2 regions of the Bacillus sp. FJAT-45066 genome follow, and region 2 is predicted to be linked to the other one. Evidence: a T-box and tRNA genes for the amino acid it is inferred to sense, from the RefSeq annotation. Region 2 holds a T-box; the other holds one or more tRNA genes.
What was found. A T-box is a leader RNA that pairs with one kind of tRNA and senses whether it is charged. The one in region 2 lies ahead of CDZ92_RS01380 (valine--tRNA ligase), so its partner is inferred to be a tRNA-Val.

Region 1 (7,816 bases), 1.6 Mb from region 2:
ATTAGAATAGCAGTTTTTAGGAAATTTGAGAATCTGTTTTGACTAGCTTTTGTTCTTTTTCTAGTTGAGCAATACGCGCATCAATTGTATTTTGTAGATAAGATGTGTTGACTTGGTGCTCAAGTCTTGTCATATAGTTATCCATATCGTCAAATTGAGCATCCGCACTGTTTATATCATTTGACTCTACTACTTTATTCATTTTGTAATTTGCTCGAGCTACGTTTTCTCTGCCCATTAGCTCCATACGTTTAATGTACATATCTTTTAATTTATGTTTCATCATTTCGTACTTTTGCTCTAAGTCTGATAGATCTTTCTTTATATTTTGTAATGATTGTTCTAGTTGTAGAGCACGGTCTTTATATTGCAGGCTTTCCCTTGTAGCAAATTCGGCTAGTTCGCTTTCTCCGGCATTTTCAGCAACCATCGCCTGATGGCTTCTTTTTTCCGCAAAGTGGTTTGCTTCTTTTAATTCTTTATGAAATTCATCTTTTAATACTTGTTGACGTTCGACTAGTTTTTGAACTTTTTCTACTTCTTTTTCGCAATCGCGTAGGTATTGATTTAAAAGGGCGATTGGATTTTTTTGTTCCTTTTTATCCAGTGCATCGTGAAAATCAGCTGCTATTGTGTTTTTTATTCTTGTAAATAAAGTTGTCATGTGTGTTCTCTCCTTTTATTTTTTTGTAAGGTGATAGACCGCTGTTGATTTCCGTGCAAGGCATCGCTTTCCGCGGGCGGGTCGGGAGCCTCCTCGACGCTTCGCGTCTGTGGGGTCTCCCGTCTCCCGCTTTTCCCGCAGGAGTCTCCGCCTTGCACGGAAATCAACAGCTGGATAGGTAAAAAAACATCAATTCTCAAAATCAAACCTACTTATTCATTAAATTCCATTGTTTTTCAAAGTTTGTGAATGGATCACTAGTTTCTTTTGTACTTGGGGGATTTGTTTCTTCTTTTGTTTGGTTCCACTTTTTGTAGACTAGGTATAGGACATAAGCTGCAACTAAGGCGATCACTGCTGGGACGTTTGAAATGGTGAAGGCGATGGCGATAAAGGCGATGATTCCCCATGCTATTTTGCTGCCTGTTGATTCTGTTTTTAGGAATTCCTTTACTGCGTAGTACGCAACAATTAAGCTAATTGCTAAACCGATAAGTGGACCAACGTTTCCTAGTAGTACAAAGAAGGCGATAAGGCCGATTAAAAACAAACCTATTTTTTTCATTTTTATTGCTCCTTTCATTTATTTTCTGGGGTTGGGTGAAGGAAACGATTATTTCATTTCCTTTTCATGTCTCTATCTTATCCTTTATAAATGATTGGAATAATGAGCCTGAGCTATATTTTATGATAGGACTTGGGGCTTATGGAGGGTAAGTCTTTATAGCACAAACGTAAAAAAGCTATTCAATTCTTCAATCTGGATTGAACAGCTTCATACTTTTAATCGTTATATACCTTATATAACCACCCACTCATGTAAAACTTTCCTCTTTTTGAGTAGAACTCATAGTTATAGGTATACTTTTCTATATTTTCTTGGCCGTCACGTGTTTCTTTTACTGTAATTTCGGCTGTATAAATGAACCTACTATAGCGACGCTCGAATTTGATTTCTTTTATTTCTAATAATTCTAAGTTATTTTTGCTAGTATATCTGTTTTCACCATATACATTTTTGGTTATTTTTTCAAATTCTTCTTCGGTCAACTCTTCATCATGCAATTCATGTTGCATTTCAATAAGTTGTACCGCACGATTTTTCAAAAAATTTTCTGTATAAAAATATGGTGCCATTAGGTTGTGAGCTATAAAAAACATAATGAGAAAAGTTAAGACTATTTTAATAGAAAAACTTTTATTCTTAGTTGATAGATAGTCACTCACTTTATAAGCGAATACATAGGATATGACGAAAATAGCAATGATTGCTAGTATGGAAATAAAAATAGTCAAAATTGTATATAGACCCTCGAATTTAGATAAAATTAATCCCAATGGATAGAAAATATATCCATCAAACGTACCGCTCACCAGTTTAAACCCTAAATAGATGAAAAGAATTGACAACAAGAATACTAATATTTTATCCGTCACTACTTCTTTCGTACTAATTATTTTCTCATACATTTTTTGTTTTCTTTTTTTGTTTATAGTAGGTTTAGGGATTGATTTTAATTTTTCATCTAACTTTTTAAACTTATTCTCCATCTTCAATTCCTCCTAACCTTACTAATAAAGCCTGTTTGGCACGAAAATGAGTGGAGCGAACTTTTGCAGCGGACCAACCTAATACCTCGGCGGTTTCTTCTACCGAAAGCTCTTTCACTCCTCTCATTATTAGTACTTCTTGATAGGCATCATTTAATGTATGTATTGCTGCAATTACCTCTTTGTGCTCCTCAGATAAAAAGTAATGCTTCTCAGGGGTTAAATCAGTACTACTTTGTTTCTCATTACTTTTACTCTCAAATAAAATCATATACTTCCACTTTTCTCGTTTTTTCTTTCTTAACTCATCGATGGCTACATTTCTTGCTATAGAATATAGCCACGTTTTCGGGCTTGAATCTCCTTTAAATCGCTTAATTCCTCTAAAAGCTTTTATAAAAACTTCTTGCACATGATCTTCTACGTCTGTTGAACTTAATCTATATAATAAAAATTGATAGATGTCGTCACTGTATTCTTGAAACCAATCTGAAATTTGTTGTTCGTTAGACATCTTAACCACCACTTTCGTTTTCCCTTATATACTTAGACGAACAACACTTGCCTTTATCGCACATTTTATATAATTTAATTAATTTTTTACCTGAACAGCAAAAAAAGAGAAGAGACATTTCATCTCTTCTCTTTCCTATTTACATATCATATGCATATTTTTTATTTATTTTCTTTGCGATGCCCTCTAAGAAAGCTTCAACTGTTGTTTTTTCTACTTTTCTTGTATACCAAGCAAGTTTTACTCCTTTGTTCTCACCATTATAATTTACTTCTAACGGCCAGAACTTGTTTGTGGAGCGAGTATAGTCAAAATGTACATAGAGTTGATGACCTTCCGGGCACTCTAACACCGCTTTGTAGATAGGATTCTTTCCTTCCTTACTGAGCTTAACTTTTTTGATTTTTGCAAGCATGATGTGTTTCCTCCTGTACTTCTTTTTTCCAGAGGCTTAGGGATAAGTAATAAAAAAGAGTACTACTTTCCACATTTGAAAATAGTCCTCTTTAGTAATGTCAGTTTTTTCTCTTTATAGTATACCACATCTTGGCAAAATAACCAAGGAAGTTAATTTTTTACATTTCATCTACCACTTTGTAAGTCGCTTTTATTGGTCCATGAACTCCTACGACTAAATTTAATTCAATATCTGCAGAATTACTCGGACCGTAATAAAGTTAATACATAATGCAATTTCTTTAATTTTCTATTTAATTTTAAAAAACCAAGCAAGTTATAAACAGCTTGGTTTCGGTATGACCTGAGAGGGATTCGAACCCCCGACCCCTACCCTGTCAAGGTAGTGTTCTCCCACTGAACTATCAAGTCGCAATATTGTTAACTATAACTTCATTATAGTACAACACTTCTCATATTAGCAACATTCTGTCATTTAATCCATTACCTTTATTTTTGTGAAACTTTGGCAAAACTAAACTTACAAGGATATGAAAGGAGATTTTAGATGACAAACAATCACGATACACTCTTACTTTACAGTAAACGTAACGTAATATCTGGAATTTTGTTCGGATTAGGATTAGTTGCATTTATTGATGAAACATTATTCCACCAACTGCTACACTGGCACCACTTTTATGATAAATCCACACGGGAGATTGGATTAGTTTCGGATGGCTTATTTCATGCATTTAGCTTTTTTGCCACCATTGGGGGATTGTTTATGCTCGCAGACTTAAAAAGGAGAAATGCTTTTAGGAAAAAGCGTTGGTGGGGTGCCGTAATATTTGGAACGGGTGCATTCCAGCTTTACGATGGTATCATTCAACATAAAATAATGCGCATCCATCAAATTCGATACGTAGAAAACGTAATTATATACGATATCGTATGGAATGTAATCGCCATTGCTATGATAATCGTTGGTGCTATCCTTATTTATCGTACAAATTACAACAAAAATAGTGAGAATATAGCCAATGAACAGTAACTTACATCTGCATCATTTAGATCACACTTTTACGACTTATACTCAAGTAATATTGGCTATTCCATTTTTCTTAGCTTTCATAGGCTATTTTCTTGCCGTAATCATTTCTAATTCAAAACATAAACGGTGGCCTTACAAACGACTTACTTTTTTTGTTCTTGGATCTCTGAGTGCTCTAGTTGCAGTTGTTGGACCAGTCTCGCAACGAAGTCACTCCGATTTTGTCTACCACATGGTCGGGCACTTATTACTAGGTATGCTGGCACCATTATTAATCGCTCTTTCTACACCAATAAAGCTGTTGCTACGAACACTTTCTGTCGATAAGGCCCGAAAACTCACATCTTTCTTAAAAAGTAGGATTTGTAAGTTTTATACAGACCCTGTGGTGACGAGTATTTTGAATGTTGGTGGTCTATGGTTCCTTTACACGACAGATTTGTTTTACATGATGCATCAAAGTGTAGTACTTTACGTAGCAATCCATTTGCACGTATTTTTAGCTGGATATTTATTTACCATATCCATGATTTACATAGATCCGATTATGCATAGAAGATCATTTTATTATCGATCACTTGTGTTCATTTTCGCTCTTGCTGGTCATGGCATTTTATCCAAGCATATATATGCACATCCACCAGTTGGCGTAGCGCAAATTCAAACAGAAAACGGTGCCATACTTATGTATTATTTAGGTGACCTTATTGATGCAATGATTATATTTATTCTCTGTCTTCAATGGTACAATTCAACACGACCAAGGTCGATTATACAAAATAATAAGCTAGGAGTTTAACTACATTAAAACCCTAGCTTTTCTTTCCTATTATCTGAACACGGTTTACAAATGTGCTTATGTGTAGTTGTTTGTCCGCAATAGAGGCATTGCTTTTTCCCTTTTTTCCAAAAAAGGAGCATTGATAAAAAAACAGACATATTTCCCTCCAAAATTATCTGTGTCATCCCTTACTTACTTATCATATTCTATATGTATCCACAAATTCAACAATATTCTAATATTTTCGACAATAATTTTATTTTTCGACACTTGCATAAAGAACGCGTGTTCGCATATAATAATAGCAGGAGGTGATGATCGTGAAAAAGTTATTAGAAAAATATTTTTATCACAATATTCCTATTGAAATGATTTACGAAGCTCGTAATGGGGAATTAACTCAAAGAGCAGTACGTATTATTCATATTGGAGACACACACCTTATTGGCTTTTGTTATCTAAGAAAAACAAAACGGACATTTAAGATAGAAAATATTTTATCTTGTCAACGCTTGAAAGAAAAAAGTTTCACGTTATGTAATAACAACTTTTGCCTATAGCCAAATCCCTCTCCAATATGTTAACCTGTAAAGAAACACTTTTGAACATGACACTACATCATAGGAGGGATTGAAGTGAGAAACGTAACTTTATCGGATATTTTTTTACATGGAATTACCCAAAAATACTTGCAACGTTCAGGAATTGCACATGCTGTTGCAGTGACCGAGGAAGCCTTTCATTTAGCATTCAAATATAACGTAAATATAGATTTGGCAACAAAAGCAGCTCTTTTACATGATATCGGTCATTATGAATGGTATCGTAACGGGAAGTGGGATTATGATTTATATCGTGAAAATGATATTCATGCGATTAAAGGTGCAGAGCGTGCACATAAATTGCTCATTCGCTTAGGTGAAAACTCACAAGCAGCAAAAGAAATATCAGTTGCCATACTTTTGCATACAGATTCGTATTTGCCTGAAGCACAAATTAAACGAACTCCATTACAAAAAGTAGTGAAGCATGCTGATGAAGCTGATGAGCAAAAAGGCGGAATGCATCACTATAAAAAGATGGACAAATCTACTGCCCTTGAAAAACTTCAAAAATTAGATCAACTCATTGATGTTTATCTTCCAACACGAGAAGCAAATTCCCAAAACTTATCATCTTTCTAAACATAAATAAAAGAGGTCCTATTAACCTCTTTCATTTACATACTTATGAAATCGCTTACGATTATATTTTATAACTATAATAATCATACCCACTAACTTTCCTAAATCCAACACCTTCATATAAACCAAGCGCATTTTCATTTTTCACATCTACATCTAATCGGATTAACTTACTATTTCTCATTCTAATATGCTCTACTGTTTCTCGTAATATTTTTCTCCCTAATCCTTGTCCCCTTTTGGACTTCGCCACAGTAAATGCACTAATATAGTACGATTGTTTTTCATCTGAAACGGTCAAAGTTGCATAAACTTCATTTTCTTCATCTTTAACAACAAATAAATCGTATCCGCTTTTATTTAAGTTACGCCTTATTAACGGTTTTACACTTTCAGGGTCCCCACCAAAATCGAAGCCATCTAGCAATAAGGACGTGACAATATCAATATCTTCCGCTTCAGCTTTCAACAATGTTATTTCAGACTCTCCAAGTATAGGAACATATTCTTTTAGTTCCATCGTGTATTCGGAAAAACTGTAAGGTGCATCTAGTTTTTTCATTAACCCTTTTGCAGCATTTGATCTACTAGGACATACAAATAAGATTTCTTTAGCGTTTCTTTCTTTACAAATAGTTAGCCCTGAATTTAACATGGTTGAAAAAATCTTTTTTTGTCTGAAATCAGGGTGCACCATTCCTGCGATTTCAATTTTTTCACTATCAATAAAAGAGTACAAACCTAGAAAACTTACCAATCTTAAATTCTCATATCCTAAAATAAAATATAAATGTTTTTCTTCTGCATTTTCCAACATCGAAACGTTTATACTTGATGCAATCTCCACTTTGTCGAAGCTTTCACATCGCTCGAGTAAATGAATAACATCTTTAAATTGTTCATTATTTAAGTTGTGAGTTTGTTCAAATAGAATATTCAAGTTACATACCTCTAATAAGCTTTTTCATTGTGATAATAGTTCCAATATGTAATCCTTCATGATACATAGTTCTTGGTAATACTTCTCCTACTGTACTCATTTCAAGCTCTGTAACCTTCAAAAGTTTTTCACTTAATCTATTTGAAAATGTTTCTCTTATCTTGTTTGTCTGTTCTTTTAATAAGGATAATAATTCAGAATACGTTGGTGTTTCATTTGAAAAGTGATCAGGAGTAGTTCCATAGCCAAAATATTTCTCTAAGTAATCGTAAGGCATCTCTTCTTCTAACTGGAAATATATCCACATATATTGATCTAATAAAATATGTCCCATATTCCAATGGATATTATTTCTAAATCCTTTTGGTATTAATTCCGATTCTTCCTCTGTTACATCTTCTAATACAAATAATAAATCTTCTCTAAATGAAACTAGCTGATTAAATAATACCTTTTCGCTTACCATAAATTCTCCCCCAAATAAAAAACACTCAATAATATGAGTGTTTCTACAAATAATATAATATTCCTTCTATTTGTTTCCCTTTATTCTCTTAATACCTTCTTCAATTAACTCCACTTCCAAATCAGTTCCACTATAACTTTCTCGCGCAAATCCATCCTTGTCTATAAGATACATTGCGGTAGTATGTGTAAATTGATTACTACCTTCAATCTTTGCAGCTGGAACTAAAAAAGAAATGTTAGCAAATCGTTCAATTTCTTGTTGCG
Region 2 (7,816 bases):
GCAAATCGAAATGAATTGGCAATTATTAGAGGGAATGCACTCTTTCTCTACAATCGTGCAATCGCTTGAAGAAGTTATACTTTTTCTCACTAAAGGAGTAACAAAATGACTAACTATACATGCTGGATTATATATAATGGTAACTTACAAGAAGCTAAGTTTGTTGATTTAGCCGAGTGGATAGATAAAGCTGCAAAAAAGCACCAGGTAACGAGTAAATTAGTTAAGAATAATGACCTCTTCCCTACTATTGAAAATGGCAAGGCTGTTCTGAAAGGAAGATGGAGTCATGACCTTCCCGACTTTGTTATTTTTCTAGACAAAGATATACCATTAGCTATGCATTTAGAAATGATGGGGATTCCTGTTTTTAATAGTTCCTCTTGTATTTCTATATGTGATAATAAATCTCTTACCTTTCAAACTTTAGCAAACCACGGTATTCCAATGCCTAAAACGTTGTTAGCTCCTCTCGTTTTTATCGAGCATGGAGATATGGAACCGTTTGAAGTAGCTATAGATGAGCTGAAGTTCCCACTTGTTGTGAAGGAAGCTTTTGGCTCGTTTGGCATGCAAGTTTTCTTAGTTCAGTCTCGAGAAGAATTACATACGAAAATAAAAGAAATTGGAAACAAACCATTTTTGCTACAACAATTCATCCAGTCTAGCTACGGGAAAGATATTCGCCTCAATGTTGTTGGCGATGAAGTCGTAGCGTCTATGAAGCGAATTTCTGAGAACGACTTTAGAGCAAACGTAAGTAATGGCGGTAGAATGGAAACGTATGAACCAACACAAGAAGAAAAAGAACTGGCTATAGAGTGCGCAAATATTGTTGGAGCGGATTTCGCTGGTGTTGACCTTTTATTTGGGGAAGATGGCTCTCCAATTGTTTGCGAAATTAATTCAAACGCCCACATCCGTAACATTTACAATTGTACTGGTGTGAACGTAGCTGAATTTATTATTCCTCATGTGTTAAAGAAAGTGACGGGATGACAGGATGCAATTAACAGGATGGATTATTTATGAGGATGAACATGCGAGTAAAAATAAAGCATTTATCCACTGGTTTTTAGAGGAAGCACCAAAATTAAACATCAACTTACACTTTTACGTACAATCTGACATTAGTTTCGGTGTGAAGAACAACCATTTATTTATTGAAGTCCAGAAAAATAAAGCTCCACTTCCCGACTTTGTTATTATGCGAGACATCAATCCGCTGTTTAGCAAGCAAATAGAATCTCTCGGTCTTCCTTGTTTTAATTCTAGTTTTGTATCTTCTATTTGCAACGACAAAGCGTTCACACACCAATTATTAGCATCACATAACATTCCGATGTTAGATACATATTTTGCAAATAGAAAAACACTTCTCATCACAAAAAAAGCTCCACTCCCCTTTCCTTTCGTCTTAAAAACTCGGACGGGGCGAAGTGGCAAGGAAGTTTTTTTGATTCAAAATGAACGTGAGTTGGCTCATACTTTAGAGTTACTTGAGAATAATGATTTAATTCTACAACCATTAGCAGGTTCACCTGGGAAAGATGTAAGAGTATTTATTGTTGGAAAAACTATTGTCGGAGCTGTTTTACGTTACAACGACAACGACTTTAAAGCTAATTACACACTCGGTGGACAAGCGAAAGAGTATTTATTGAGTGATGAAGAAATACGTATAGTAGAAAACATAATATCACTATTTCCATTTGGGATGGCTGGCATTGATTTTCTTTTTGATATAGAGGGGAAGTTTCTTTTTAACGAAATAGAAGATGTAGTTGGTTGTAGGACTTTATGTGAAGTTACAGACATTAACGTTGTGAAGCTATATTTAGAGTTTATATGTGAGCAAGTTACAAAAGGAGTGAACTAGATGAATCCGTTTCAAACGATGGATGAAGCTGTTTCTTTTGTGTATCGCTCCTTATTAAAAGCAAAACCTTATCAAGCATTTGAAGATGACGCCGTAACGAGAGCACCATATTTAACGGAAGAATTGTTAACAAGGTTGGATCTTATACCAGAGAAAAACAAAATTCTTTTAGTAACAGGCAGCAAAGGCAAAGGCTCTACTTCTCGTATGATAGCTTCTATTTTGCAAAATCATGGCTTAAAAGTTGGATTGTTTACGTCCCCTCATTTAGTACATTACAATGAACGTATTCGTGTGAACGGAAAAGCAATTACGGATGAAAGATTTTTGCAATACATAAACGAAAATCGCTTAGAAATCGAAAAGGTAGAGAAGATGATCAAACAGCCGCTTCACTATCTTGGCCCGACTGGCATTTTTTTATCTATTGCATTGAAGCATTTTAGAGAAGAAGAAACAGATATGAATGTTATTGAAATTGGAAGAGGTGGGATGTTTGATGATACAAACGTTTTGCCGAACAAGTGGGCTGTTATTACAAGGATAATGGAAGAGCACCTTGGATTTTTAGGAAAAACGATAGAAGATATTGCTGAACATAAGTTAGGTATTATAAAAGACTGTACCGAGAGTGCAATTATTGGTAAGCAAACAGATTCAGTTATTCCATTAGTAAAAAAGCAAGCCAATCGGACATTGTTTTACGGTGAGCATTTTCATTCTACTCTAAACGGCATGACGATTGAGGGAAGTGAATTTAGTGTCACAACATTTGGTGGGAATGAGTTTTCCAATCTAGCCCTCCCGCTGTTAGGTTCTTATCAAACAGAAAATGCTTCTTTGGCTATTCAAGCGTGTGAAGTTGTTCTCGGTAATCTGTTAGATGAGTCCATCGTCTCTTCTACTTTGAAAAAATTAAGGTGGCCTGGCCGATTAGAAGTTGTAGCGCGAGATCCTGTTGTAATATTAGATGGATCAATAAATAAAGATTCTGCTATGTATCTAAAAGAAATTTTACCTTTTGTTGATGCTAGGATGGTTGTATGCATTATTGCGGTACCAGCTAATAAAGATTATAAAGGTGTCATTGGGACATGTAGCGAGTTTGCTCACCATTTAATTGTGACAACACCGGATAAAACGGTAAAACAGTTTCCTGATGACGCATTTGCCGTAGCCAGTTCTTATCACGGTTCTGTGCAAAAAGCGGAGAAAATGACTGATGCAATTAAAATCGCCAAAAACCTCTCCCCTTCCGTCATCTTTATTGTAGGTACTCAATCATTAATTGGTAGTGCTAAGGAAGTGTGGAAGGATGAGTTACTAAATTTATAGTTATTGGGTCTTTTTAGTAATGTTTATATTTTTATGACCAATTTAAGTCTCGAAATGTTAATATATGTCCATAATCCACTCTATTACGGACATGTTTCATTTATATTTTGAGCCAGTTGATCTTTATTTTCTTTTTATGGACACTTTGCATTTATTCACACTGAAAGTTGGTCTTTATTTTCTTTATATGGACATCTCAAGGGTAAATTCAACTACAAGTGTCCATAAAGCACATTGGAAAGTCACAAACGTAAAACAGCACTCCCGGTCATGCCGTAAGTGCTGTTTTTTATTAGGATCCTTTTAACTCTGTAATTCGTTGTTGAACTGCGTTGCGCTTTTCCACATAATCTTTTTCTTTCGCACGCTCTTCTTCAATTACATTTGCAGGAGCTTTTGCGATAAAGCCTTGATTCGATAATTTCTTTTGTACACGTTCCACTTCTTTATCAAACTTCGCTAACTCTTTTTCTAGTCGTGCTATTTCTTCATCGATGTTGATTAATCCTTTTAAAGGTAAGATTAACTCTGCACCAGTAACAACAGCTGTCATAGCTTGCTCGTCTAACGATACATCTGTACCAATTAATAATTCACTTGGGTTACAGAATCGCTCTAAGTACGAACGATTTCTTTCTAATTTACCTGTAATTGTTTCATCTTTTGTTTTAACTAGAAGTTTAATTTGCTTGCTCATTGGCGTGTTAACTTCTGCACGAACGTTACGAACTGCTCTTATAATATCTACTAGTAAACGCATATCACTTGCTGCCTCGTTGTCCGTTAACTCTGCACGAACTTCCGGCCATTTCGCAACCGTAATGGATTCACCTTCATGCGGAAGTTGTTGCCAAATTTCCTCTGTAATGAATGGCATGAATGGGTGTAATAAACGCATCGTGTTATCTAATACGTAAGCTAAGATAGAACGCGTTGTTTTCTTCGCCGCTTCATTCTCCCCGTAAAGTGGTAATTTAGCCATCTCAATATACCAGTCACAGAAATCATCCCAAATGAAGTTGTAAAGAACACGCCCAACTTCACCGAACTCATATTTATCCGCTAGCTTCGTTACTGTTTCTATCGTTTCATTTAAGCGAGTTAAAATCCATTTATCTGCAACAGATTTATCACCTGTTAAGTCGATTTCTTCGAATTTTAAATCTCCCATATTCATTAGGCAGAAACGAGATGCATTCCAAATTTTGTTCGCAAAGTTCCAAGTTGCTTCTACTTTTTCCATAGAGAAACGTAAATCTTGACCTGGAGAACTTCCAGTGGATAAGAAATAACGTAAAGAATCTGCACCATACTTATCGATAACATCCATTGGGTCTACACCATTACCAAGTGACTTACTCATTTTACGCCCTTGCTCATCACGAACTAATCCGTGGATAAGTACATCTTTGAATGGTCGCTCGCCTGTAAACTCAAGTCCTTGGAAAATCATGCGCGATACCCAGAAGAAAATGATGTCATAACCTGTTACTAATGCTGAAGTTGGGTAAAAACGTTGGTAGTCAATTGATTCTGTTTCTGGCCAGCCCATTGTAGAAAACGGCCATAATGCTGAACTGAACCATGTGTCTAATACGTCCGTATCTTGCTCCCAGTTTTCGATATCAGCTGGTGGTTCGTGGTCCACATGAACTTCACCTGTTTCTTTATGATACCAAGCAGGAATTCGATGTCCCCACCATAGTTGACGAGAAATACACCAATCACGAATGTTTTCCATCCAACGTAAGTATGTGTTTTCAAATCGATTTGGAACAAAGTTTACTTTGTCTTCTTTTGATTGTAGTGCAATTGCTTCATCTGCTAAAGGCTGCATTTTAACAAACCATTGAGTAGAAAGATAAGGCTCCACAACTGCTCCACTACGCTCACTATGACCAACAGAATGCATGTGCTCTTCTATTTTGAAAAGAACGCCATCTTCTTGTAAGTCTTTCACGATTTGCTTACGGCATTCAAAGCGGTCCATGCCGTTGTATGTTAAGGCGTTAGCGTTCATTGTACCGTCTTCGTTCATTACTAGAACACGCTCTAAGTTATGACGATTTCCAATTTCAAAGTCGTTCGGGTCATGTGCTGGCGTAATTTTCACTGCACCTGAACCAAATTCCATATCAACATAATCGTCGCCAACGATTGGAATTTCGCGATTCGTGATAGGTAAAATAACCTTCTTGCCAATTAAATGTTTGTAACGCTCATCTTCTGGGTGAACTGCTACTGCCGTATCTCCAAGCATTGTTTCTGGACGAGTAGTTGCTACTTCAATATGACCAGAACCGTCTGCTAACGGGTAACGCATATGGTAAAACGCACCTTGTACGTCTTTGTAAATAACTTCGATATCAGATAGAGCTGTTTTTGTCGCAGGGTCCCAGTTAATAATGTATTCGCCACGATAGATTAACCCTTTTTTGTAAAGGGCAACGAATACTTCACGAACTGCTTTTGATAGCCCTTCATCTAATGTGAAACGCTCACGAGAGTAATCTAAGCCTAACCCCAATTTGGACCATTGCTGACGAATATGTTCAGCATACTCCTCTTTCCACTTCCATGTTTCTTCCACAAACTTTTCACGACCTAGGTCGTAGCGAGAAATTCCTTCGTTACGAAGTTTTTCTTCTACTTTTGCTTGTGTAGCGATGCCAGCATGATCCATTCCAGGTAACCAAAGTACGTCGTAACCTTGCATACGCTTCATGCGTGTTAGGATATCTTGTAATGTTGTGTCCCAAGCGTGGCCTAGGTGTAATCTACCTGTTACGTTTGGTGGTGGGATAACGATTGTGTATGGTTCTTTTCCTTGGTCGTTTGTTGCTTCGAAAAATTTGCCGTCTAACCAGTACTGGTAACGGTTTGCTTCTACTGTGTTTGGATCATATTTGGTTGGAAGATTGATTTCTTTAGTTTCCATCAAACTGATGCCTCCTTTTTAGTGATTAGTGGTTAGTGGTTAGTGGTTAGCTTTGGCTATTGTTTTATAGTTAGGAATGTCTATTGATTTTTTTACACCTAACCACTAAAGACTATCCACTAACCACTAAATAAAAAAACTCCCTTCATCCAATTAAAAGGACGAAAGGAGTTAAGTTTCGCGGTACCACCTTTTTTTGCTAAAGATAATGAGATTATTTTTAGCACTCTCAATAAAGATAACGGCTCTTCACCGGCTTCAACTAATGGTTCATATGTTCATTGAAGCTACTCATGGGCTACCTTCCAACGAAACGTTGCCTAAGAAACCTTTCAGCCACGGGTTTCTCTCTCTTAAAGGGGTTGCGCTGTACTCTTCCCAATCACAGTATTTACAATCATATATATTATTTACTTATATATGTTACCTAAAAAAGATAGGTGACGTCAATAAGCATTTCCACCTTTTTCACACAATATGCACTCTGTGGAAAAAAAGTGTTGGGTTGGGCACTATTTTTCTTGTTTCTACATACGTTGTATTAATAAGTAGTTTTGAGAAGTAATTGTTAGAAAGGAGAACCGACTGTGAGAAAGTATAATCCTTATTCACTACCACCCTGGTTAAGACAAATTCGTGCATTAGTGGCGCAATTCATTATTCCCATCTGCATTTTTCAAGGAATTCGAACGATCTTTCTACCAACAACCTTTGACGTTCTTATATTATCGTTTTGTATTATACTAGCTGTTTGCTTTCATCTTGAGTGGATTTAATCAGAAAAACACAACACAACTAATAATTTTTGGCGCAAGTCCCCGTTATTAATGGCGGTCCGGCTTGCGCTTCCATACAATACACATTTTATTTTATTTATATTTTATATAGCATATTCAAAATAGATTAGGACTAGCCGATATTATACAATGAGAGAAACGAACTAGTAAAGGGGTCCTATTGCATGTTGGCAATTTTTAAGAAGAAAGAGGTACATACGTATCATCCAGAATTAAGATTACCATCGCTCGAAGAAGTAGTGAAAGTAGATAATAAAGAGTTAGCATCTCGTATTTATTATATGGGTCTAACGAAAAAACATATACAAGTATTAAAAGAAGCAAAGCCATTATTTGAGGAGCATTTAAGTGAACTTCTAAATGTAGTATTAGATCATTTATATAAACAACCGACACTAACACATATTGCAAAAACAAAAACTAGTAGAGAACGATTAAAAGCTGTTTTTGTGCAATATTTTACTAGTTTATTAAGTGGGGATTTAAATGATGAGTTTTTTGCTTTAAGAGATAGAATTGGTAAGACACATAACGGGGCACAACTACCAGTAACTTGGTTTTTAGCATCCTACTCCACCATTCAATCACTCTTAATACCAAAAGTTGTAGAAGCATTTCATAAAGAACCAGAAAAGCTTACTGAGCTATTAACGGCAGTACAACAATTGTTTAACCTTGATTCACAATTAGTTGTCGATAATTATTTAAATGCTCGTTTGGAATTGCTAGAGGAAGCCAATCTACGTAATCTACACCTTCAGCAAGAATTGACAGGTATTGGCTCAGAAGTTGCTGCTTCTGCTCAACAAACAGAAGCAACGATCCACAGTGTGAATATGAAAGCCGAACAAGTATTAAAAGATACGT

Region 1: it has a tRNA-Val gene. The T-box ahead of CDZ92_RS01380 (valine--tRNA ligase) is inferred to sense a tRNA for this amino acid. The anticodon was not compared.

Annotation. Positions count from the first base shown of each region.
Region 1 is NZ_NISQ01000001.1:1,932,078-1,939,893, forward strand. It holds gene CDZ92_RS09815 (PspA/IM30 family protein) at 17-664, opposite strand; gene CDZ92_RS09820 (lmo0954 family membrane protein) at 873-1,229, opposite strand; gene CDZ92_RS09825 (hypothetical protein) at 1,448-2,215, opposite strand; gene CDZ92_RS09830 (RNA polymerase sigma factor) at 2,205-2,729, opposite strand; gene CDZ92_RS09835 (hypothetical protein) at 2,869-3,144, opposite strand; partial or broken gene CDZ92_RS09840 (LUD domain-containing protein) at 3,305-3,429, opposite strand; tRNA gene CDZ92_RS09845 (tRNA-Val) at 3,486-3,557, opposite strand; gene CDZ92_RS09850 (DUF2243 domain-containing protein) at 3,694-4,179, shown strand; gene CDZ92_RS09855 (cytochrome c oxidase assembly protein) at 4,169-4,978, shown strand; gene CDZ92_RS09860 (hypothetical protein) at 5,281-5,520, shown strand; gene CDZ92_RS09865 (HD domain-containing protein) at 5,596-6,144, shown strand; gene CDZ92_RS09870 (GNAT family N-acetyltransferase) at 6,206-7,084, opposite strand; gene CDZ92_RS09875 (DinB family protein) at 7,086-7,550, opposite strand; gene CDZ92_RS09880 (SCO family protein) at 7,617-7,816, opposite strand, start outside.
Region 2 is NZ_NISQ01000001.1:283,630-291,445, reverse strand. It holds gene CDZ92_RS01400 (hypothetical protein) at 1-109, shown strand, start outside; gene CDZ92_RS01395 (ATP-grasp domain-containing protein) at 106-999, shown strand; gene CDZ92_RS01390 (ATP-grasp domain-containing protein) at 1,004-1,879, shown strand; gene CDZ92_RS01385 (bifunctional folylpolyglutamate synthase/dihydrofolate synthase) at 1,880-3,214, shown strand; gene CDZ92_RS01380 (valine--tRNA ligase) at 3,507-6,152, opposite strand; T-box leader at 6,307-6,547, opposite strand; gene CDZ92_RS01375 (hypothetical protein) at 6,740-6,928, shown strand; partial or broken gene CDZ92_RS20560 (protoglobin domain-containing protein) at 7,114-7,653, shown strand; gene CDZ92_RS20555 (methyl-accepting chemotaxis protein) at 7,786-7,816, shown strand, end outside.